DNA from 2 places in the Halobacillus ihumii genome. Region 2 is predicted to be linked to the other one. Evidence: predicted binding sites of a transcription regulator. Region 2 holds the regulator's gene; the other holds the start of a gene.
The links. Region 2 encodes CtsR, which represses protease genes until heat stress. Its sites were predicted from a motif close to ATGGTCAATAAAGGTCAAACA; they were not measured.
Positions count from the first base shown of each region.

Region 1: clpP (ATP-dependent Clp endopeptidase proteolytic subunit ClpP) is a predicted target of CtsR. The motif match lies at 1,678-1,698, and genes of this name have one in related genera.

Region 1 covers NZ_CACVAO010000001.1:785,631-789,740, forward strand. Annotated here, with positions in the region: gene G6R08_RS04175 (sugar-binding transcriptional regulator) at 1-508, opposite strand, end outside; gene G6R08_RS04180 (glutaredoxin family protein) at 651-884, opposite strand; gene G6R08_RS04185 (hypothetical protein) at 952-1,179, opposite strand; tRNA gene G6R08_RS04190 (tRNA-Arg) at 1,352-1,427, opposite strand; gene clpP (ATP-dependent Clp endopeptidase proteolytic subunit ClpP) at 1,752-2,345, shown strand; gene G6R08_RS04200 (HPr family phosphocarrier protein) at 2,453-2,704, opposite strand; gene whiA (DNA-binding protein WhiA) at 2,838-3,797, opposite strand; gene G6R08_RS04210 (gluconeogenesis factor YvcK family protein) at 3,848-4,110, opposite strand, start outside.
Region 2 covers NZ_CACVAO010000001.1:2,233,580-2,250,910, forward strand. Annotated here, with positions in the region: rRNA gene rrf (5S ribosomal RNA) at 1-113, shown strand, start outside; gene G6R08_RS11085 (MgtC/SapB family protein) at 206-898, shown strand; gene G6R08_RS11090 (CtsR family transcriptional regulator) at 1,062-1,526, shown strand; gene G6R08_RS11095 (protein-arginine kinase activator protein McsA) at 1,547-2,095, shown strand; gene G6R08_RS11100 (protein-arginine kinase McsB) at 2,095-3,165, shown strand; gene clpC (ATP-dependent protease ATP-binding subunit ClpC) at 3,185-5,641, shown strand; gene radA (DNA repair protein RadA) at 5,814-7,187, shown strand; gene disA (DNA integrity scanning diadenylate cyclase DisA) at 7,188-8,261, shown strand; gene G6R08_RS11120 (PIN/TRAM domain-containing protein) at 8,415-9,521, shown strand; gene G6R08_RS11125 (bifunctional 2-C-methyl-D-erythritol 4-phosphate cytidylyltransferase/2-C-methyl-D-erythritol 2,4-cyclodiphosphate synthase) at 9,606-10,796, shown strand; gene gltX (glutamate--tRNA ligase) at 10,861-12,330, shown strand; T-box leader at 12,375-12,592, shown strand; gene cysE (serine O-acetyltransferase) at 12,666-13,328, shown strand; gene cysS (cysteine--tRNA ligase) at 13,318-14,718, shown strand; gene G6R08_RS11145 (Mini-ribonuclease 3) at 14,725-15,141, shown strand; gene rlmB (23S rRNA (guanosine(2251)-2'-O)-methyltransferase RlmB) at 15,131-15,874, shown strand; gene G6R08_RS11155 (NYN domain-containing protein) at 15,877-16,386, shown strand; gene sigH (RNA polymerase sporulation sigma factor SigH) at 16,467-17,123, shown strand; gene rpmG (50S ribosomal protein L33) at 17,199-17,331, shown strand, end outside.

The sequences.
Region 1 (4,110 bases), 1.5 Mb from region 2:
TACATTGACTCGCTTTTTCGAGAGGTGTCATCATTTCTGCAACAGCAGCCATTGTCGAGCCACCGGTAATAGCCACAGTTTCTCTTGAATGCAAATGTGCCTTCAAGTATTCAACACAAGCTTTACCCATTTCCTGTTTAACCCAGTCTAACTGGTCACTGTCACCTGGAATAACGACAACATCGTCTAATTTTAATTTATCCATTAACTGCTGTTCTAAAACTTTTATTCCAGTTACATCCTTAATAAACTCTGCTAACTGTTCAAGAATCGCTTGCCCTTCATAGGTCAAGTGCATCCCTCTTGATGTGATATCAACAGCTCCTTGCTTGCTCAAGAAGTCTACTTCACTTCGAACAGTTCTTTCAGCAAGTTGACTGTTCTCAGACAGTGCCCTCCTGCCTACCGGTTGCATCAACCGAATATGGTGGAGCAGTTGATAACGTCTTTGCATAACTTCAAGGACATCTGGAAACAATTTCTTTTGTAAGTCAATTAAAGCTCTCATGAAAAAGCTCCTTTATTATGAAAAGTATATTAGTCGGGATAGATATGTCCCAGGCAGTCATAATCTGTCCCGCTCGGAGCAAAAAAATATCCTTTTCAATTTATATATTATCAGTGCAGGTGAAGCTGTGCAACTGAAAAACTCACTGTAACCGCTCTCTTAGCGAAAAAACATCGATTTCCCGGTAATCAATTCTTTCACCATTAATAAAAAGGACGGGAATTTCAAGAAAGTAACTACGCAGTAATTGCTCATCTTCCTCAATATCAACCTCAGTCATTTCAATTTGATAATCCATGGCGAGAACTTCAATCAGTTCTTTAACTTCATCACACAACTTACAATTACTTTTACCGTAGAGAGTTATTTTATTCATGTTGTCTTCCCTCCCTATTTGGAGCATACAGTTAATCTGTGACTTTGATAAAACTAATAAAGCCACGTTAAGAAACGTGGCTTACAAAATCATAATAACCATGGTCAATTTTAAATTTCTTCGCTTCTAAGAACTCAATCAATTCATCTTCACCAACCGTTCGTTCAAGGGAACGATACAGTGACTTTAAATTAAAGGACAGCTTTCTTCTATGCTGCATATCAAGAATATGGATTCTACGGTCTTCTGGAATCTTTTCAGTTGATATGATTTTGAAACGAATAATATTTGTCATAAAATCCCCTTTTCGCTTAACGAAAACCAACAATCGGATATCCACAAGAATAACACACACAAATTTCGAGTGAAACTTATAACACTCAGCCTGACTAGAAAATGAGCTACAAAAAACCACCTGCTAAAATAGGCGGCGTGGGTAAATTAAATATAAATAATGTAAGTAAAAGCGCGCCCGAGAGGATTCGAACCCCCGACTGACGTAGAACCGGAATCTACCGCTCTATCCAACTGAGCTACGGGCGCAAAATCAGAAAGACAAGGTATATTATACGATTAATCAGCAAGAAAATCAAGATCTATTTTGACTTGAGCGTCTTGGAATTCTAATCATAATCACAGGTTTATCCTGTTCAAATTAGGGAAATGATGGTACAGGGATGCTCTATTGTACCAGCATCTGCGATTTTTTCTATAACCGCGAATCTATAAGTCCTGTACCTCTCTCCAAACCAGCCAAGGACTAAAGAAATTAGTCAAAAAGGTACAATCTTTTCGTTTGACCTTTTCTGACCTTAAAGGTATGATAAAAACATATTCCATCATATATGCAATGATGAAAAGGAGGAAATTACAATGAATTTAATCCCAACAGTAATTGAACAAACTAACCGTGGAGAACGTGCCTATGACATTTATTCCCGTTTATTGAAAGATCGGATTATTATGCTAGGCAGTGCTATTGATGATAATGTTTCCAACTCTATCGTTGCTCAGCTATTATTCTTAGCTGCTGAAGACCCTGAGAAAGACATTTCACTTTATATCAACTCTCCGGGTGGATCCATTACCTCTGGAATGGCCATTTACGATACGATGCAGTTCATCAAGCCAAACGTTTCTACAATCTGCACAGGGATGGCCGCTTCTATGGGTGCTTTCCTTCTCAATGCCGGTGCAAAAGGAAAACGTTATGCACTGCCAAACAGTGAAGTGATGATCCACCAGCCACTCGGCGGAACACAGGGGCAAGCATCCGACATTGAAATTCACGCTAAACGCATCATCAAAATGCGTGAGAAATTAAACCAAATTCTATCAGAACGAACTGGTCAGCCGCTTGAAGTGATCGAGCGCGACACAGACCGTGATAATTTCATGTCAGCCCATGAAGCTGTCGAATATGGTCTAATCGATAAAGTGATGGAAAAGACAGGCGAATAAGAACAAAAGCCCGCTGTATGAACAGCGGGCTTTTGTTATGTACAACCATGGAACCACAAACCATTTATGATCATAAAATTTTGTTCATTTCTTCACATAAACACGTATTACTCTTTCACAAAGGACGTTAATTCAGCTATCGCTTTTTCTTCATCCGTTCCTTCAGCTATTAACAAAATTTCCTCATTATAGGCCACTGCCAAACTCATGAGCCCCATAATACTCTTTGCATTCACCCGCTTCTGATCTTTCTCAATAAAAATATCCGCTGAAAAGCGATTGGCTTGCTGCACGAATTGAGCAGCAGGCCTAGCTTGTAAACCTGTCTCTAATTCAACCTTTACGGCCTGTTCAATCATTTATTCATTCCCCTCTCTATTATGTCTTCATTATTTTCAGAAAGCGCATACAATTCGTTTAAATAAAGAACGCTTTCTACAGGAAAGCGCCCTCAATTGTAAATAATTATAGCATGAAATTTTTCAGATTACATTATTTTTGACTACTTTCCTTTACTTCACCCCGCCTAACTTTGTCCGCAAAATCATCGATCTTGCGCAGGCGATGGTTAATACCAGATTTACTTATCGGAGAACCTGATACTAACTCCCCAAGCTCTTTTAACGAAACTTCCTGATGCTGAAGCCGAAGTGAGGCGATTTCGTGAAGCTTATCAGGTAAAGCCTCTAATCCTACAGTTTGTTTAATGAACCTAATATTTTCTACCTGCCTGAACGCAGCTCCAATCGTCTTATTTAAGTTGGCCGTTTCGCAATTGACAAGCCGATTAACAGAGTTTCGCATATCTCTGACGATACGTACATCTTCGAATTTAAAAAGAGCCTGGTGCGCTCCGATATTACTAATCAGCTCGGTAATCTTCTCCGCCTCTTTTAAGTAAGTAATAAACCCTTTTTTTCTCTCCAGGGTCCGGGCATGTAACCCAAAGCTGTTCATTAGCTCACATAATGCCTCATTATGTGACTCGTCAGAAGAGTGGATCTCCAAATGGTAAGATGATGTTTCCGGATTATTTACAGATCCTCCCGCCAAAAAGGCTCCTCGCAAGTATGCTCGCTTGCATCCAGTAGTGGCCAAATACTTTTTTGGAATCTCCGGGTTGACCGAAAAAGGCCCGACTAAAATTTCTAAGTCTTTTAACAGTTTTTCGGCGTTTTCTTTCATTCTGACAATATAAACATTATTCTTTTTTAAACGCATTTTCTTTCTTACCAGAAGTTCTACAGGATATGGATACAGCTTTTTAATCAGCATATAAATGCGTCTCGCTATCGCAGCATTCTCTGTTTGGATATCTAATAAATAGGACTTATTAGATAAAGAGAATGTTCCATTCATTCGAACGAGGGCTGCCAATTCCGCTTCCACACTATTCTTCTCATCGGCTTCTACATTCGTTAGTTCCTTTTTAATCTCTGATGCAAACGACACTATGTTCACCCCCATTTTAAACAAGCTTCAAGCGGCATGACTTCTTTCTCCTATAACATCGAATGCAGCAAATGAGCTAATTTAGTCGTATCATGGCGAATGGCTGCCTGACTTTTATCAATAATATCTTCTTCAATAATATTTAGTCCCAGTGCCTTAATTCGATCCATGTCATAATGCACAGGTTCTGCATTTTCTTCTGCATAAACTTTCCTGATATTTGGCCCGATTGGCTTATTATGAACGACAACAGAATGAATGCACCCTTCTCCGACGTGATCATATATAGCCTGCACATGATCAGCTGCTGTAT
Region 2 (17,331 bases):
GTGGTGGCGACAGCGAAGAGGTCACACCTGTTCCCATGCCGAACACAGCAGTTAAGCTCTTCAGCGCCGATGGTAGTCGGGTCGATCCCCGTGAGAGTAGGACGCGGCCACATTATTATTTTAAAACCGGAAGCATATGCTTCCGGTTTTTTTACTATATAATAATAAAGACCCTTTATTCCTGAGCAAGGAAGGTGGAATCCGAATGGATGAGTTCGTCATATTTAATGAACATATAGAAACATTTTTTATACGCTTGTTAATCGCACTCCTATTATCAGGTATTATTGGTTTTGAAAGAGAATTGAAAAATCACTCTGCGGGATTTCGTACACATATATTAGTTGGAATTGGTTCGTGTCTCATGATGCTTTTATCCTTGTATGGTTTTGAACACTTTATTAACAACTATGACAATGTGCGTTTTGATCCTTCACGTATTCCCTCATATGTTATTAGCGGAATTGGATTTCTAGGCGCAGGCACAATTATTGTAAATGGAATGACGATAAGGGGATTAACGACAGCTGCTTCTATTTGGACAGTTGCAGGGCTGGGTTTGGTCGTTGGTGCCGGGATGTACGATGTAGCAGTGCTTGCTACTATTTTAGTTTTACTAAGTTTAATCTTCTTAAATAATTTGGAGAAAAAGTACTTTAGCAGTTATTTTAAAAATTCTTATCTACTCATTACGGATGAACGGATAGAAACTGGTAAATTACTTGGTATCTTTGATGATGAAGGTATTGAACTGCAAAGAGTAGAGGTTGAAAATCTGAATAATCGTACTAAAAGTATTCTCATACACATTAATAAAGGTCAGGAATTTAATGATGCTACACTAATTGAACGACTTTCAAACGTAGAAAATGTAATACAGGTCAAACAGAAAAGATGAGGAAACTATACGACAAAATCGTATAGTTTTTTTGGTTTTAAGCTCCCTTTAATTAGGGAATGATTACAGATATAACAAAAACATTTTATTTGCGTATATGTAAAATTTAAGTATAATAAAATTATAGTCAAAGATAGTCAAAGTCAAATGAGGAGGAGGGAAAATGCGGAATATATCCGACATCATAGAAGAGTATTTAAAGAATGTTATAGACAATAATGAGAGGAAAGCTATTGAAATCAAGCGAAGTGAAATTGCTGACCGATTTCAATGTGTGCCTTCCCAAATAAATTATGTGATTAAAACACGGTTCACTGTGGAAAAAGGGTATATAGTTGAAAGTAAGCGCGGAGGCGGAGGCTATATTCGCATCAGGCGTGTTCAACATCGATCAGAAGCACAGATGATCGAAGAGCTTATGCATCTAATCCATCCTAAAGTTTCGCAGTCTATAGCAGTTGATATTATTGAAAGATTACTTGAAAATGACAGCATCACTGGTCGTGAAGCTCGTATGATGGTGAGTGTAATGGACCGTGAAGTTCTCGCTTTTCCCCTTCCTTTAAGGGATGAGATCCGTTCAAGAATTTTAGCGGCTATGCTGTTTACCCTTAAGTACAAAAGCTGAAATAGGAGGGAGAGAATGTTATGGAATGTCAACGATGCCATAACCGTCCTGCCACTGTTCATTTGACACAATTATTAAATGGTGAAAAGACTGAAATCCATGTTTGTGAACAATGCGCGAAGGAAAAAGGATATATGCATGACCATGAAGAAAACTTTATATTGAACGACTTATTGACTGGACTTTTTAATTTCGAAACGAAACACTCGTTGAAGGGTCAGCAGACTAGTACCCCTTCTCCTAAGGAACAACTTAAATGTCCTACATGCGGTCTAACATTTCAAGAATTCGCAAAAGCAGGGAAGTTTGGTTGTGCGGAATGTTATAGAACATTTGATGATAGGTTAAATCCTATTTTGAGAAGGGTTCATAGCGGTAATACGCGTCATGATGGTAAAATCCCTAGACGTGAAGGAGGCAACTTGCACCTTAAACGTCAGATGGATCAATATAAATCTGAACTACAACGCTTAATACAACAAGAAGAGTTTGAGGAAGCTGCTAAAGTAAGGGATGAGATTCGCTCCTTAGATAGCCAACTCGATCAAAGAGGGGAGGAGGAGGACTGATGTCATTACAGCAATTTATGAATGAGGCAATTAGTCCGTGGATGAAGGAAGACGGCCCCGATAGTGATATCGTGTTAAGCAGCCGTATACGTTTGGCACGTAACTTTTCTGATGTTCCTTTTCCGACGATTTCTTCAGAGGAACATTTGGAAAAAGTACTATCTTTTTTCCATGATGAGTTCCAGGATCAATCCTTTCGAGATTACAAGAACTTTGAAGTTGTTAAAATGAATGAGTTACAACCGATCGAGAAAAGGGTGCTGGTAGAAAAACATTTGATCAGCCCGCACTTAACGGATAATTCTGAGCACTCAGCCTCACTGATATCTAAAAATGAACAAGTGTCAATCATGATCAACGAAGAAGATCATATACGCATCCAGTTATACTTCCCGGGTTTTCAGCTTGACAGGGCTCTTGAGCAGGCCTCACAGCTTGATGATTGGCTTGAGGAGAAGGTCGATTACGCTTTTGATGAGAAGCGAGGATATTTAACTGCATGTCCGACAAATGTAGGTACTGGAATGAGAGCATCGGTGATGATGCATTTGCCTGCTCTTGCCATGACCCAGCAGATTAACCGCATGACCCCTGCCATTAATCAGCTAGGTTTAGTCGTTCGGGGTATCTACGGGGAGGGCAGTGAGGCAGTAGGCAGTATTTTTCAAATATCCAATCAGATAACCTTGGGGAAATCCGAGGAAGATATTGTAGAAGACCTTCATAGTGTAGTAAAACAGCTGATTGACCAGGAACGAAGAGCAAGGCAAGCATTAATGCATCGCTCAGGTATTCAGCTTGAGGACCGAATTTTTCGTTCATATGGTGTTTTAAAACACAGTCGAATCATAGAGTCTAAAGAGGCTGCAAAATGTTTATCAGATCTAAGACTTGGTATTGACCTTGGTTTCATTGATCATGTACCAAAAACCATTTTAAATGAATTAATGGTTTTGACGCAGCCCGGATTCCTGCAGCAATACGCAAAAGAAACCTTATCCCCATCCGAGCGGGATGTTAGAAGAGCATCATTAATTCGAGAAAGACTTCAGTTAGAAAATAAAGAATAAATGCAAGGAGGTTGTATCCATGATGTTTGGACGTTTTACAGAACGCGCGCAAAAAGTACTTGCCTTAGCACAAGAGGAGGCCGTTCGATTAGGTCACAACAATATTGGAACAGAGCACATTTTATTAGGATTAGTAAGTGAAGGTGAAGGGATTGCTGCTAAGTCTTTAACAGCATTAGGACTTGAAGCAAGCAAGATTCAGCAAGAGGTAGAAAAGTTAATCGGTAAGGGTGAGAAAGTATCCCAAACGATTCACTATACTCCAAGAGCTAAAAAAGTTATTGAGTTATCAATGGACGAAGCACGTAAATTAGGCCATTCTTATGTGGGTACAGAGCACATCCTTCTTGGTCTAATTCGCGAAGGTGAAGGTGTAGCGGCTCGTGTATTAAACAACTTAGGTGTAAGTCTTAATAAGGCGCGTCAGCAAGTCCTTCAGCTGCTAGGAAATAATGAGTCAACAGGCGGGCAAAATCGCCGTGGAGGCGGTGGGGGATCCCAGTCAGCCAATGCAAATACCCCGACACTTGATTCTCTTGCCCGTGACTTAACAGCGATAGCTAAAGAGGGAAATATTGACCCGGTAATTGGAAGAAGCAAAGAAATAGAGCGTGTAATTCAAGTACTAAGCCGTCGTACAAAAAATAATCCGGTACTTGTGGGTGAGCCTGGTGTAGGTAAAACAGCCATTGCTGAAGGGCTGGCTCAGCAAATCATGAACAATGAAATTCCTGAAATCCTGCGTGATAAACGGGTTATGACTCTCGATATGGGTACAGTAGTGGCAGGGACTAAATACCGCGGTGAATTTGAAGATCGCTTGAAAAAAGTAATGGAAGAGATTCGCCAAGCGGGAAATATCATCCTGTTCATTGATGAACTGCACACTCTAATTGGAGCAGGAGGAGCAGAAGGTGCTATCGATGCTTCAAACATTCTGAAACCTTCCCTTGCCCGTGGTGAATTGCAGTGTATCGGTGCTACAACACTTGATGAATATAAAAAGTATATTGAAAAAGATGCAGCTCTTGAACGCCGGTTCCAGCCGATTCAAGTAGATGAACCTACACTCGATGAATCTGTACAAATATTGAAAGGGCTTCGTGACCGCTATGAAGCTCACCACCGTGTAACGATTACAGATGATTCTATTGAATCAGCGGTCCGCTTTTCTGACCGTTATATTACCGATCGTTTCCTGCCGGATAAAGCGATTGATTTAATAGATGAAGCAGCATCTAAAGTTCGTCTTCGTTCCTATACAGCACCACCTAATCTGAAAGAGCTTGAGCAAAAACTTGAAGAGGTACGAAAAGAAAAAGATGCTGCTGTACAAAGCCAGGAGTTTGAAAAGGCTGCATCCTTAAGAGACAGTGAACAGCGTCTTCGCGATGAACTTGATCAAACGAAAGATGAGTGGAAAGAGAAACAAGGTCAAGAGGACTCTGAAGTGACAGTAGAGGACATCGCTTCGATCGTATCGACATGGACGGGAGTTCCAGTTAAGAAAATGACCAAAGATGAAAGTGAACGATTACTACACTTAGAGGATACCCTTCATGACCGTATCATTGGGCAGGAAGAAGCTGTTAAGGCAATATCTAAAGCGATTCGCCGTGCTCGTGCCGGATTGAAGGATCCGAAGCGTCCAATTGGCTCCTTTATTTTCTTAGGGCCGACAGGGGTAGGGAAAACAGAGCTTGCCCGTGCCTTAGCTGAAAGCATGTTTGGTGAAGAAGATGCGATGATTCGTATTGATATGTCAGAGTATATGGAAAAACACAGCACCTCTCGTCTTGTAGGTTCCCCTCCAGGCTATGTAGGTTTTGAAGAAGGAGGACAGTTGACAGAGAAAGTACGGAACAAGCCATACTCTGTTATCCTGCTTGATGAAGTAGAAAAAGCTCACCCAGAAGTCTTTAACATCCTTCTTCAGGTGCTTGAAGATGGACGTCTGACTGACTCTAAAGGACGTGTAGTAGATTTTCGAAACACGGTTCTGATTATGACATCAAACGTCGGTGCACAAGAGCTTAAGAGAAATAAATACCTTGGGTTCTCAATGGATGAAGCCAACCAAGACTACAAAGATATGAAATCCAAGGTGACAGATGAATTGAAAAAAGCATTCCGTCCAGAGTTCTTAAATAGAATCGATGAAACGATTGTTTTCCATTCTCTTGAGAGAAAACACATGAAAGACATTGTTACCCTAATGGCGGAACAATTGAGGAAACGCTTGTTAGATCAAGAAATCGATTTTACTCTTACGGAAAAAGCTATTGAGCATATTGCTGAAGAAGGGTTCGACCCAGAGTATGGCGCAAGGCCGTTACGCCGTTCCATTCAGAAAAACGTGGAGGACTTATTATCAGAAGAGTTATTGAAAGAAAATATTCAAAAAGGCCAAAAGGTTAAAATTGACCTGAATGATAATAAAGAATTTACTGTTCACGTTCAGCAAGAAGCGAAATAAGGACGCAAATATGAATAAAATATGAATAATTATAAATCGGAAGGGGTTTGCCTTCCGATTTTTTTCTGTATCAGCTATGCTTTTATTAAGAAGGTTTTAATATAATTGATAACTGCATGAAACTTTTTCACAATGTTTATCGTATAAAATAGTAAGAGAGGGGAAGATTCCCTTGGCTAAAAGAAAGACGAAGTTCGTTTGTCAAGAATGCGGATATGAAACACCGAAGTGGATGGGGAAATGTCCGGGTTGTCATCAGTGGAATACACTAGTTGAAGAAACTGCGATAACAGGATCCAATTCCCGTCACGTATTTCAAACCAGTACTTCATCATCTAAACCGGAGAAAATTAATGCGATCAAGTCTGAAAAAGAGCCTCGAATGGCCACGGATATGCCTGAATTAAACCGTGTGCTTGGCGGAGGTATTGTACCGGGGTCGCTGGTTTTGATAGGTGGAGACCCGGGTATTGGAAAGTCAACATTATTACTGCAAGTGTCAGCGCAAATTGCGAATAAACAGCCTCCAGTTTTATATATATCTGGAGAGGAGTCTTCACGCCAAACTAAACTGCGTGCAGAACGCCTGGGCGTAAAGTCAGAAGAACTTTATGTTTTATCTGAAACGAATTTACAGGATGTGTTAAATCAAATTGAGGCGATTGATCCCAAATTTGTGGTTATCGACTCTATTCAAACCATTTTTAAGGAAGACGTTACTTCAGCACCAGGGAGTGTGTCGCAAGTTCGTGAATGTACGAGTCAACTCATGAGGATAGCTAAAAGTAAAGGAATACCCATCTTTATCGTTGGCCATGTTACGAAAGAAGGCTCTATTGCTGGACCGCGGCTGCTTGAGCATATGGTTGATGCCGTCTTATATTTTGAGGGAGAAAGACATCATACTTTCCGTATTTTACGAAGTGTTAAGAACCGCTTCGGAAGCACACATGAAATGGGCATTTTTGAGATGAAAGAGAAGGGCTTAGAAGAGGTGCTGAACCCTTCTGAAATCTTTTTAGAGGAAAGGTCTCAAGGTGCAGCCGGGTCGATTGTAGTAGCCTCTATGGAAGGGACAAGGCCAGTCTTAGTGGAGATCCAGGCTCTCATATCTCCAACGTCTTATGGCAATCCAAGAAGAATGGCAACAGGCCTTGATAATAACCGAGTACCTCTGTTAATGGCCGTCCTTGAAAAAAGAGCTGGGCTCCTGCTTCAAAACCAGGATGCTTACGTGAAAGTTGCTGGCGGTGTTAAATTAGACGAACCTGCGATCGACTTAGCTGTGGCCATCAGCATCGCCTCAAGCTTTAGAAATCAGTCTTCAAATGCTGATGATGTTGTGGTAGGAGAGGTAGGACTAACGGGTGAAATTAGAAGAGTCGCCCGCATTGAACAACGAGTGCAGGAAGCAAATAAACTTGGTTTTAAGCGTGTTATTATTCCTAAGAAGAATTTAGATGGTTGGACACCGCCTCAGCCGATAGAAGTCATCGGTGTAAACACCGTTCAAGAAGCGATTCAAGTCACATTGGGGGAGCGGTAAATGGAATTACATGAGAGAAAAGATAATGGGATTGGTGAGATTCTTAAATTTGTTGCTCCTGGCACCCCGATACGTGATGGAATTGATAATGTATTACGGGCTAAAACAGGGGGGCTTATCGTCGTTGGGTATGGAGACACTATACGAGACTTAGTGGATGGCGGTTTTCATATTCAATCACACTTTACACCTGCCCATTTATATGAGCTTGCGAAAATGGATGGAGCGTTAATTTTAAATGATGAAGGCTCAAATATCTTATTCGCTAACGCTCAATTGATGCCAAATCCTGACATTCCCTCAACCGAAACTGGAATGCGGCATCGGACAGCTGAGCGGGTGGCGAAGCAAACAGGGCATCTAGTTATTGCTATTTCTCAAAGACGTAATGTGATTACGCTTTATAAGGGCCCGTTAAGGTATTCTTTAAAGGATATTGGTGTGATTTTGACGAAGGCGAATCAAGCGATTCAGACACTGGAAAAATATAAGAACGTTTTAGACCAAAGTGTAACAAACTTAGGGGCCATGGAGTTTGAAGATATGGTATCTTTCTCTGAGGTTGTGCAGGTGGTTCATCGAATTGAAATGGTCTTGAGAATTAAAACGGAAATCTTAAATTATGTGAATGAATTAGGAACAGAGGGGCGTTTGATTCAACTTCAGTTAACAGAACTTGTCTCAAATATTGAAGAGGATGCGAAATCTTTATTAAAGGATTATAGCAAACGTCCTGATTATGAACCTTATTATATTTTGCGGAAAATGCAGGAGGGAGCAAATACAGAGCTGCTCTCTGATGAGCAAGTTTTAAAGCTGCTAGGGTATCCATCTAACACGAAAATGTCAGATCCTATATGTCCTAGAGGATATCGGATATTGCAGCGAATCCCCCGCCTTCCTAACTTAATTATCGAACACTTAGTTGAACGGTTCGGGACTTTGAATGAGATTATACAAGCATCTGTAAAAGAGTTGGTGGAAGTAGATGGGGTAGGAGAAATACGTGCCACAAAAATAAGAGATGGGTTGGATAGGATTCAGGAACAGTTATTCGTTGACCGTCATATATAAAATAATTGACAATATATTTAAATTCATGTTAAAATATATAGTTTATTAATTGACTATATTTGGAATTTGTGCTAGTTTAAGATCATCATTTATGTTTTTAACCGATTAATAGTAAGGAAGTTTGGTCATAATGTGATCAAGGAGGTGAACGCAATGCTAAGAAGAATTGTTCAATTATTTATAGTTGTAACCGGCGGAACGATCGGCTATCTTTATATTCCTGAATTACTTTCAACGATGAACTTTTCCTGGCAAGGGTGGATTCAATCAGTAGTTGGTGCACTCGTAGGAGCACTTATCTTATTTTTACTAACGTTTTGGGTTGTCGATCATATCGTTAACTTTTTAAGATGGGTAGAGGACACCCTGGTAAGAGCCCCTGTCGCTGACCTTTTATTTGGCAGCCTTGGGTTAATTGTCGGTTTAATAATTGCTTATTTGGTCAATAACATCTTGCAAGATATTAAGATTCAGATTGTGAATCAGATTTTACCGATTTTCTTGACCTTCCTTCTCGGATATTTCGGATTTCAAGTCGGGTTTAAGCGGAAGGACGAGTTTTTAAACTTACTTGCCATTGCGAATAGGAAAGATAAGAAGCTGGCTGAAGAAGAGCTGACAGGAGCGGAAAGTGTTGATCGTTCTATGATCCCGAAAGAGAAAATATTGGATACAAGTGTTATTATTGATGGACGAATAGCTGATATTTGCGAGACGCATTTTCTGGAGGGGACGATTGTAATTCCTCAGTTTGTATTGGAAGAATTGCAGCATATAGCAGATTCATCCGATGGTCTTAAACGTAATCGCGGACGCCGCGGACTGGATATTTTAAATCGACTTCAAAAAGATCTGCCTGTTAAGGTGGAGATATATGAAGGCGACTTTGAAGATATTCATGAAGTGGACAGCAAGCTCGTGAAGCTGGCTAAAGTGATGGACGGGATTGTAGTTACAAATGATTTTAACCTTAATAAAGTATGTGAATTTCAAAATGTCCAAGTTCTTAATATTAATGATTTAGCAAATGCTGTTAAACCTGTCGTTCTCCCTGGAGAAGAGATGACCATCCAAATTATTAAGGATGGGAAGGAACAAAAACAGGGTATCGGCTATTTAGATGATGGCACGATGATTGTGGTGGAAGAAGGTAAAGATTATATTGGCAGAACGATTGAAGTGATCGTGACTAGTGTCCTTCAGACTTCCGCAGGCAGGATGATCTTTGCTAAACCAAAATCACTTGAAAAAGCTTTATAAAAACGGTATAAACAAATAGAGAAAAACAAAAGTGATAACTGTGTGTTATCGCTTTTGTTGTTTAATACTGCTAGGATGGTAAATATGACAAATTATAATGTTGTGATTTTAGCTGCTGGACAAGGAAAGCGCATGCTTGCTGGTAAGAATAAACAGTTTCTAATGATTAATGACAAGCCTTTAATCATACATACCCTTACCGTTTTTGTATCAGATAATCACTGTAAGGAGATTATACTCGTAACGAATCATCGTGAACAAGATCAAATGATCGAGCTTATAGATTCGTATGGTTTTTCCTCTTCTGTTACATTCGTAAACGGAGGAGCTGAACGGCAGGACAGTGTTTATGAAGGACTTAAATCTGTTCGGCAAACAGATCTCCCTGTTTTTATTCACGATGGGGCACGCCCTTTTGTAACACATGAAAATCTACATAAACTAGCTGGAGTGGTACGTGATAAAGGGGCTGCATTGTTGGCAACACCTGTCACAGACACGATTAAGCAAAAGGATCATGCCCATCTATGGACACTTGATCGAAGTAAACTGTGGGCTGCTCAAACCCCGCAAGCTTTTGATTATGGGTTGATCACGGAAGCTCACGAACGAGCTCAAAGGGAAAATTACTACGGAACAGATGATGCCTCTTTAGTGGAGCGGTTAGAAAGACAAGTCGAGATTTTGGAAGGTAGTTATGACAATATTAAATTAACAACCCCGGAAGATTTGGCTAAAGCAGAAGCTTATCTAAAGGATACTAGGATAGGAAAGGGAGGGGATCAGACTATGTTTCGCATTGGACAAGGGTTTGACGTTCATCAGCTTTCAGAAGGACGGAAGTGTATCATTGGGGGAGTGACCATTCCTCATGAACGAGGCCTGATTGGGCATTCTGATGCAGATGTGCTGTTGCATACGATTGCGGATGCTTGTCTTGGAGCGATAGGGGAAGGCGATATTGGAAAACACTTTCCTGATACGGACCCTGAATTTAAGGACGCGGATTCAGGCGAACTCCTAAAGCATGTGTGGAAATTCGTAACAGATCAGGGTTATGAGTTGGGGAATCTTGATTGTACTGTAATCGCACAGGAACCCAAGATGGCACCGTATATCGATGAAATCCGCGAAAATATTGCCCGGCTATTAGATGGAGAGCAGTCACGTATTAACGTAAAGGCTACAACGACAGAAAAGTTGGGCTTTCCAGGGAGAAAAGAAGGGATCGCAGCCCAGGCTGTTGTGCTTCTTCAAAATAGTCAACAATCATAAGCAAAAAATGATAAAATAAAAAAAGGATCATGCCCGGTTTGTAATGTAGAAAGGAGAACATAATATGACGAACAATGTACGCGTGCGCTACGCACCAAGTCCAACAGGGAATCTTCATATTGGTAATGCTCGTACTGCTTTATTCAATTACCTTTTTGCAAGAAATGCAGGAGGTAAATTTATTATTCGTGTAGAGGACACGGATGCTAAGCGAAATGTCGAAGGCGGCGAACAAAGTCAATTAAATTACCTGAAGTGGTTAGGAATCGAATGGGATGAAGGATCGGATGTCGGTGGTAATTATGGACCTTATCGCCAAATGGAACGTCTCGAACTGTATAAAAAGTATGTCGATGAACTGTTAGAAAAAGGTCTTGCTTATAAATGTTATATGACGGAAGAAGAATTAGATGCGGAGCGGGAAGCTCAACGCGCTCGTGGTGAAGTTCCTAAATATTCTGGTGCCCACAGCAATTTGTCAGAAGAACAAATTAATCAGTTTGAAACGGAAGGCCGTCAGCCAAGTATTCGTATACGGGTTCCAGAAGGGAAGACGTACAAATTTAATGACCTCGTACGAGATGATATTTCCTTCGAATCTAGTGACTTTGGTGACTGGGTTATTGTAAAGAAAAATGGGACGCCTACTTACAATTTTGCTGTAGCGGTAGACGACCACTTAATGGAGATTACCCATGTGCTTCGGGGGGAAGAACATATTTCCAATACACCTAAGCAGATGATGGTCTACGATGCATTGGGCTGGGAGCCGCCAACATTTGGCCATATGACTCTTATCCTAAATGAGAATCGTAAGAAGCTAAGTAAGCGTGATGAACACATTCTTCAGTTCATTGAACAATATAACAAGCTAGGCTATTTACCAGAAGCTTTATTCAACTTTATTACATTGTTGGGCTGGTCGCCTGTTGGAGAAGAAGAAATCTTCACAAAGGATCAGCTGATTGAACAATTTGATTCTGACCGTTTATCGACTTCACCTGCGATTTTTGACCCTGCTAAGTTAAAATGGATGAACAATCAATATGTGAAGGCGTTGGATTTGGACAGTGTTGTTGATTTGGCCTTGCCACATTTGGTTGAGGCTGGTCGTTTATCTGAAAATATGACCGAAGATGATCAGTCCTGGGCACGTGAATTGATAAGTCTTTACCATGAACAGCTGGATTACGGTGCGCAAATCGTTGAGCTAACTGAACTTTTTTTCAAACAAGAAATTCAGTATGATGAATCAGCGATGGATGTGTTAAAAGGAGAACAAGTTCCAGAAGTTCTTGATACGTTCAAGAAAAAGCTTGCAGAGCTTGATGATTTCTCACCAGCGAATGTTAAAGCACAGATTAAGGCGACACAGAAAGAAACAGGTCATAAAGGGAAGAAGCTGTTTATGCCGATTCGTGTGGCAACTACAGGACAGACTCATGGCCCTGAACTGCCAGATGCTATTCACCTGCTAGGGGCGGAGACGGTTACTATCCGTTTGAATGATGTCCTGAACCAGCTTCAAAACTAATTAATTCACAAACATTTGATTATAGCATATAGTGAAGATACTCATATGAAACGTTGAAGAGGAGAAGTATGGAGTGAAATCCTTACCACAGAGACAATCACCACTGGCTGAAAGTGATTGTAAGGAACATTTCTGAAATGCACCTCGGAGTCTGCAGCTGAAAAAAGTATGCTGTCAGCGGTCACCTGCCGTTATCAGGTTTTAAAGAGGGGAAAGAGTTATTCCCAAAACAGAGTGGAACCGCGCATAACGCGTCTCTGTGCTGCCTAAGCACATGAGACGCGTTTTTTTTAGGTTAATTGCACGCTTTTTCTTATATAAAAGGAGGGGTATGGATGGGGCTTATGAAAATGTTTAAAGAGGATGTCGATGTGGTCTTTGATCAGGATCCCGCAGCTCGTTCTTATGTGGAAGTCATACTGACGTACTCTGGATTACATGCGATATGGGCGCATCGAGTAGCACATGCTTTATATAAGCGGAAGTTCTTCTTTATCGCCCGGGTTATTTCTCAAGTCAGCCGTTTTTTTACAGGCATTGAAATTCATCCGGGGGCTAAAATCGGCCGCCGCTTTTTCATAGATCACGGCATGGGAGTCGTCATTGGGGAGACATGTGAGATTGGCGATAATGTAACACTGTTTCAGGGCGTGACTTTAGGTGGAACAGGGAAAGAGAAAGGAAAACGGCATCCTACCTTGCAAGATAACTCACTCGTTGCTACAGGGGCGAAAGTATTAGGGTCGATCACAATTGGGGAGAATTCTAAAGTAGGAGCAGGCTCGGTGGTGTTACATGAAGTGCCGGCCAATTCAACTGTTGTCGGGATTCCCGGACATGTGGTAGTTCAGGATGGTAAGAAAATTGGCAGGAAGGATTTAGATCACCACAAGCTTCCTGACCCGGTTTATGATCGGCTGGACCAAATGGAGAAAGAAATTACACGCTTGCGTGATCAGTTAGATAAGGTGGAAGGAGTCAGTCATAATGAGCATTAACGTTTACAATACACTAACAAGAACTAAAGAAACTTTTCAGCCGCTGGAAGAGGGGAAAGTGAAAATGTATGTATGCGGACCAACCGTGTACAACTATATTCATATCGGCAATGCTCGTCCAGCTATCGTATTTGACACCGTGCGCAGATATTTTGAGTATCGTGGTTATGAGGTCGAGTACGTGCTTAATTTTACAGATGTCGACGATAAATTGATAAAAGCTGCCAATGAGATGGGCGAAGAAGTCCCAGATATCGCAAACCGATTTATCGAGGCGTATAAAGAGGATGTAAAGGCGCTTGGTGTGAAAGAAGCCGTTCATCATCCTCGTGTAACAGACAATATGGAAGAAATTATCGCTTTTATCAATGGATTAATTGAAAAAGGTTTCGCCTATGAATCAGAAGGGGACGTTTATTTCCGTACACGGTCTTTTGATGAATACGGGAAACTTTCTCACCAATCAATTGATGAGCTTCGTTCTGGGGCTAGGATTGAAGTGGGCGAGAAGAAAGAGGATCCCCTTGATTTTACGCTCTGGAAAGAGGCAAAGCCAGAGGAGATTTCATGGGAAAGCCCATGGGGTGAAGGTCGCCCCGGCTGGCATATTGAATGCTCAGCAATGGCGCGAAAATATTTAGGAGATACGATTGATATCCATGCAGGCGGGCAAGACCTTACATTTCCTCACCATGAAAACGAAATTGCCCAGTCTGAAGCCAATAATGGTCATTCGTTTGCTCGGTACTGGATGCATAATGGATATATCAACATTGAAAATGAAAAAATGTCTAAATCCTTAGGGAATTTCGTGCTCGCCCATGACTTAATTCAAAAACACGACCCGCAAGTGATTCGCTTCTTTATGCTGAGTGTCCAGTACCGTCATCCGATTAATTTTAGTGATGAGCTATTAGCGGGAGCGAAAAGCAGTCTGGACCGAATTCGGAATGCTTATGAAAATATTCAGCATCGTAAGAAATCCAGTATGAATTTGCAAGAGTCTACAGAGACTTGGATGGCGCAAATTGCCCAGCATAAACAGCAGTTCATGACTGAAATGGACGATGATTTTAACACAGCTAATGCAATTTCTGTGTTATTTGATTTAACGAAGTCAGCTAACCTCTATCTACAGGCGGAACAGACCAATGAAGCAGTGCTTGAACACTTTGAGCAGGCATTGAAAGAGTTGACGGATGTCTTGGGTGTACAAATCGCCAAAGATGAAGAGCTGTTAGATGAAGAAGTCGATTCATTGATTGCTGAAAGGAAGCAGGCCCGGAAAGATCGTGATTTTACTCGTGCTGATCAGATTCGTGATGAACTGAAGGCGCGTAATATTATTTTAGAGGATACCTCTCAAGGTACTCGCTGGAAACGGGGCTGAGCTTCTATGGCGGCAACGAATGTGAAACAAATGAAGAGCCTCGCTCTCGCTTATATGGGAGACGGGGTCTATGAATTATATGTTCGTAAATATTTACTAGATAAGGGTGAAGTTATTAAGCCTCAACAGTTACATCAAGCAGCTGTAAGATTTGTGTCAGCTAAATCGCAGGCAAAAGTTGTCCAGGCATGGCAGGAAGATGCCTTTTTGACAGAAGAAGAGGAAGGCGTGCTCAGGCGTGGCCGCAATGCCAAGTCCGGAAGCATACCTAAGAATACAAACGTCCAGACGTATCGTTACTCGACTGCGTTTGAGGCCGTGATTGGTTACCATTATTTAGCGGGGCATACGGAGCGGCTTGAAGAGCTGATCACAAATGCTATTGATCTGGTTGAAGAAAGGAGTGAGAGCAATGAAAGATGAGTGGATTATTGGTAAAAACAGTGTACAAGAAGCGCTGCGATCAGGACGAGCTATTAATAAATTGCTCGTTTCAGACCAACTTCAGCACAATGCTTTGAAGAAGCTTGAACAGCTTGCTAAAGAGAATGGTGTCATTGTTCAGAAGGTTCCCAAGCGAAAAATTGATCAATTAGTAGAAGGTAACCACCAGGGTGTAGCCGCTGCTGTAGCCGCCTACGAATATAGTGATATTGATGATTTATTTGCTCGTGCGGAAGAAAAAGGGGAGTCCCCCTTTTTTGTTATTTTAGATGAGATTGAAGATCCTCATAACCTGGGTTCGATATTGCGAACAGCAGACGCGAGTGGTGCCCATGGCGTAATCATTCCTAAACGGAGGTCAGTCGGGTTAACGACTACAGTCGCCAAAACATCAACGGGAGCGATTGAATATATCCCTGTTGCTCGGGTGACGAATCTCTCCCGCACAATTGACGAACTGAAAGAGCGGTTTGTTTGGGTCGTAGGAACAGATGCGGAGGGTACAGAAGACTATCGGCAGTTAGACGGGAATATGGCTGTAGCCCTTGTCATCGGAAGTGAAGGAAAAGGGATGAGCCGCTTAACGAAAGAGAAATGTGACTGGATGGTACGTCTTCCTATGACAGGTCAGGTGACTTCTTTGAATGCTTCAGTGGCAGCATCCCTCTTGATGTATGAAGTCTACAGGAAGCGCCGCCCCCTCGGTGAGTAACGATGATTGTTTTACTTGTTGATGGGTACAACATCATTGGAGCTTGGCCGGAGCTTAAGCGACTTAAAGACCGGGATTTAGGTCAGGCCAGGGACCTTCTGATCGAAAAATTGGCTGAATACCAGGCGTATACGGGCGATCGGGTTATTGTTGTTTTTGATGCGTACCATGTAAGGGGTCTTGAAAGGAAGCAGCACAATTTTAAAATTGAAGTCATTTTTACAAAAGAAAATGAAACAGCTGATGAGCGGATTGAGAAGTTGGCTGGCAGCTTAACCGATATACGGACACAAGTGTATGTAGCTACCTCTGACTATGCAGAACAGCGTACGATTTTTGCCCAGGGGGCCTTTAGGAAATCTGCCAGAGAACTTTACATTGAGGTCATGAATATTCAACGGGAAATAAAGAAAGATGTAGAATCTCATAAAGCGGTTCAATATCAGCCGAAGATCCCGATGAATAAAGAGATACGCGACATTTTTGAAAAATGGCGTCGAGGAGGTAAATAACAAGGGCTTGTTGACGCTAGTGAAGCGCTTACTGTATAATATTTCTATATATTTAGGTACCACGGTCGGAGGGATCCTGAGTGAGCATCGGACAAACTGAGGCAGGCATCGAAGAGCTGGATCTTGATAAGCTTGATGACGAGTTAATTATCGAGCGTATTAACCAGGGTCAGATCCAGGCTTTAGATTATTTAATTAATAAGTATAAGAATTTCGTTCGTGCAAAAGCCCGGACGTATTTTCTTATTGGTGCAGATCGAGAAGACATTGTACAAGAAGGCATGATTGGCTTGTATAAGGCAATTAGAGACTATCAAGGGGAGAAATTATCTTCGTTTAAAGCTTTCGCAGAACTGTGCGTTACCCGTCAAATTATTACCGCAATTAAAACCGCCACAAGACAGAAACACATTCCGCTAAATTCTTATGTATCGCTGGACAAGCCTATCTTTGATGAAGAATCAGATCGTACACTATTAGATGTTATAGCCGGTTCTAAGGTCATTGACCCTCAAGAACTAATCGTCAACAAAGAAAAGTTTGGCGATATGGAAGAAAAAATTTCTGAATTATTAAGCGAATTAGAACAGAAGGTGCTCGCACTTTATTTGGACGGGCAATCCTACCAGGAAATCTCTGTTGAGCTGAAGCGGCATGTTAAGTCGATTGATAATGCGTTGCAGCGGGTTAAGAGAAAGCTTGAGAAATATTTGGAAATGAGTGAAATTACGCTATAAGGTATAATTGACAGCCACTTGAAAGCGTGCTACATTTATGAAAGTGATTATACCTCTAATGTGAGGTGATGAAAGATGTCAACAAAGATTATTCTAGCTTGCGTACAATGTCAAAGTCGCAATTATAGCACTCATAAAAACAGATTAAATCAACCCGAGCGATTAGAGGTTCGTAAGTTTTGCAAAACGTGTACAACTCATACACTTC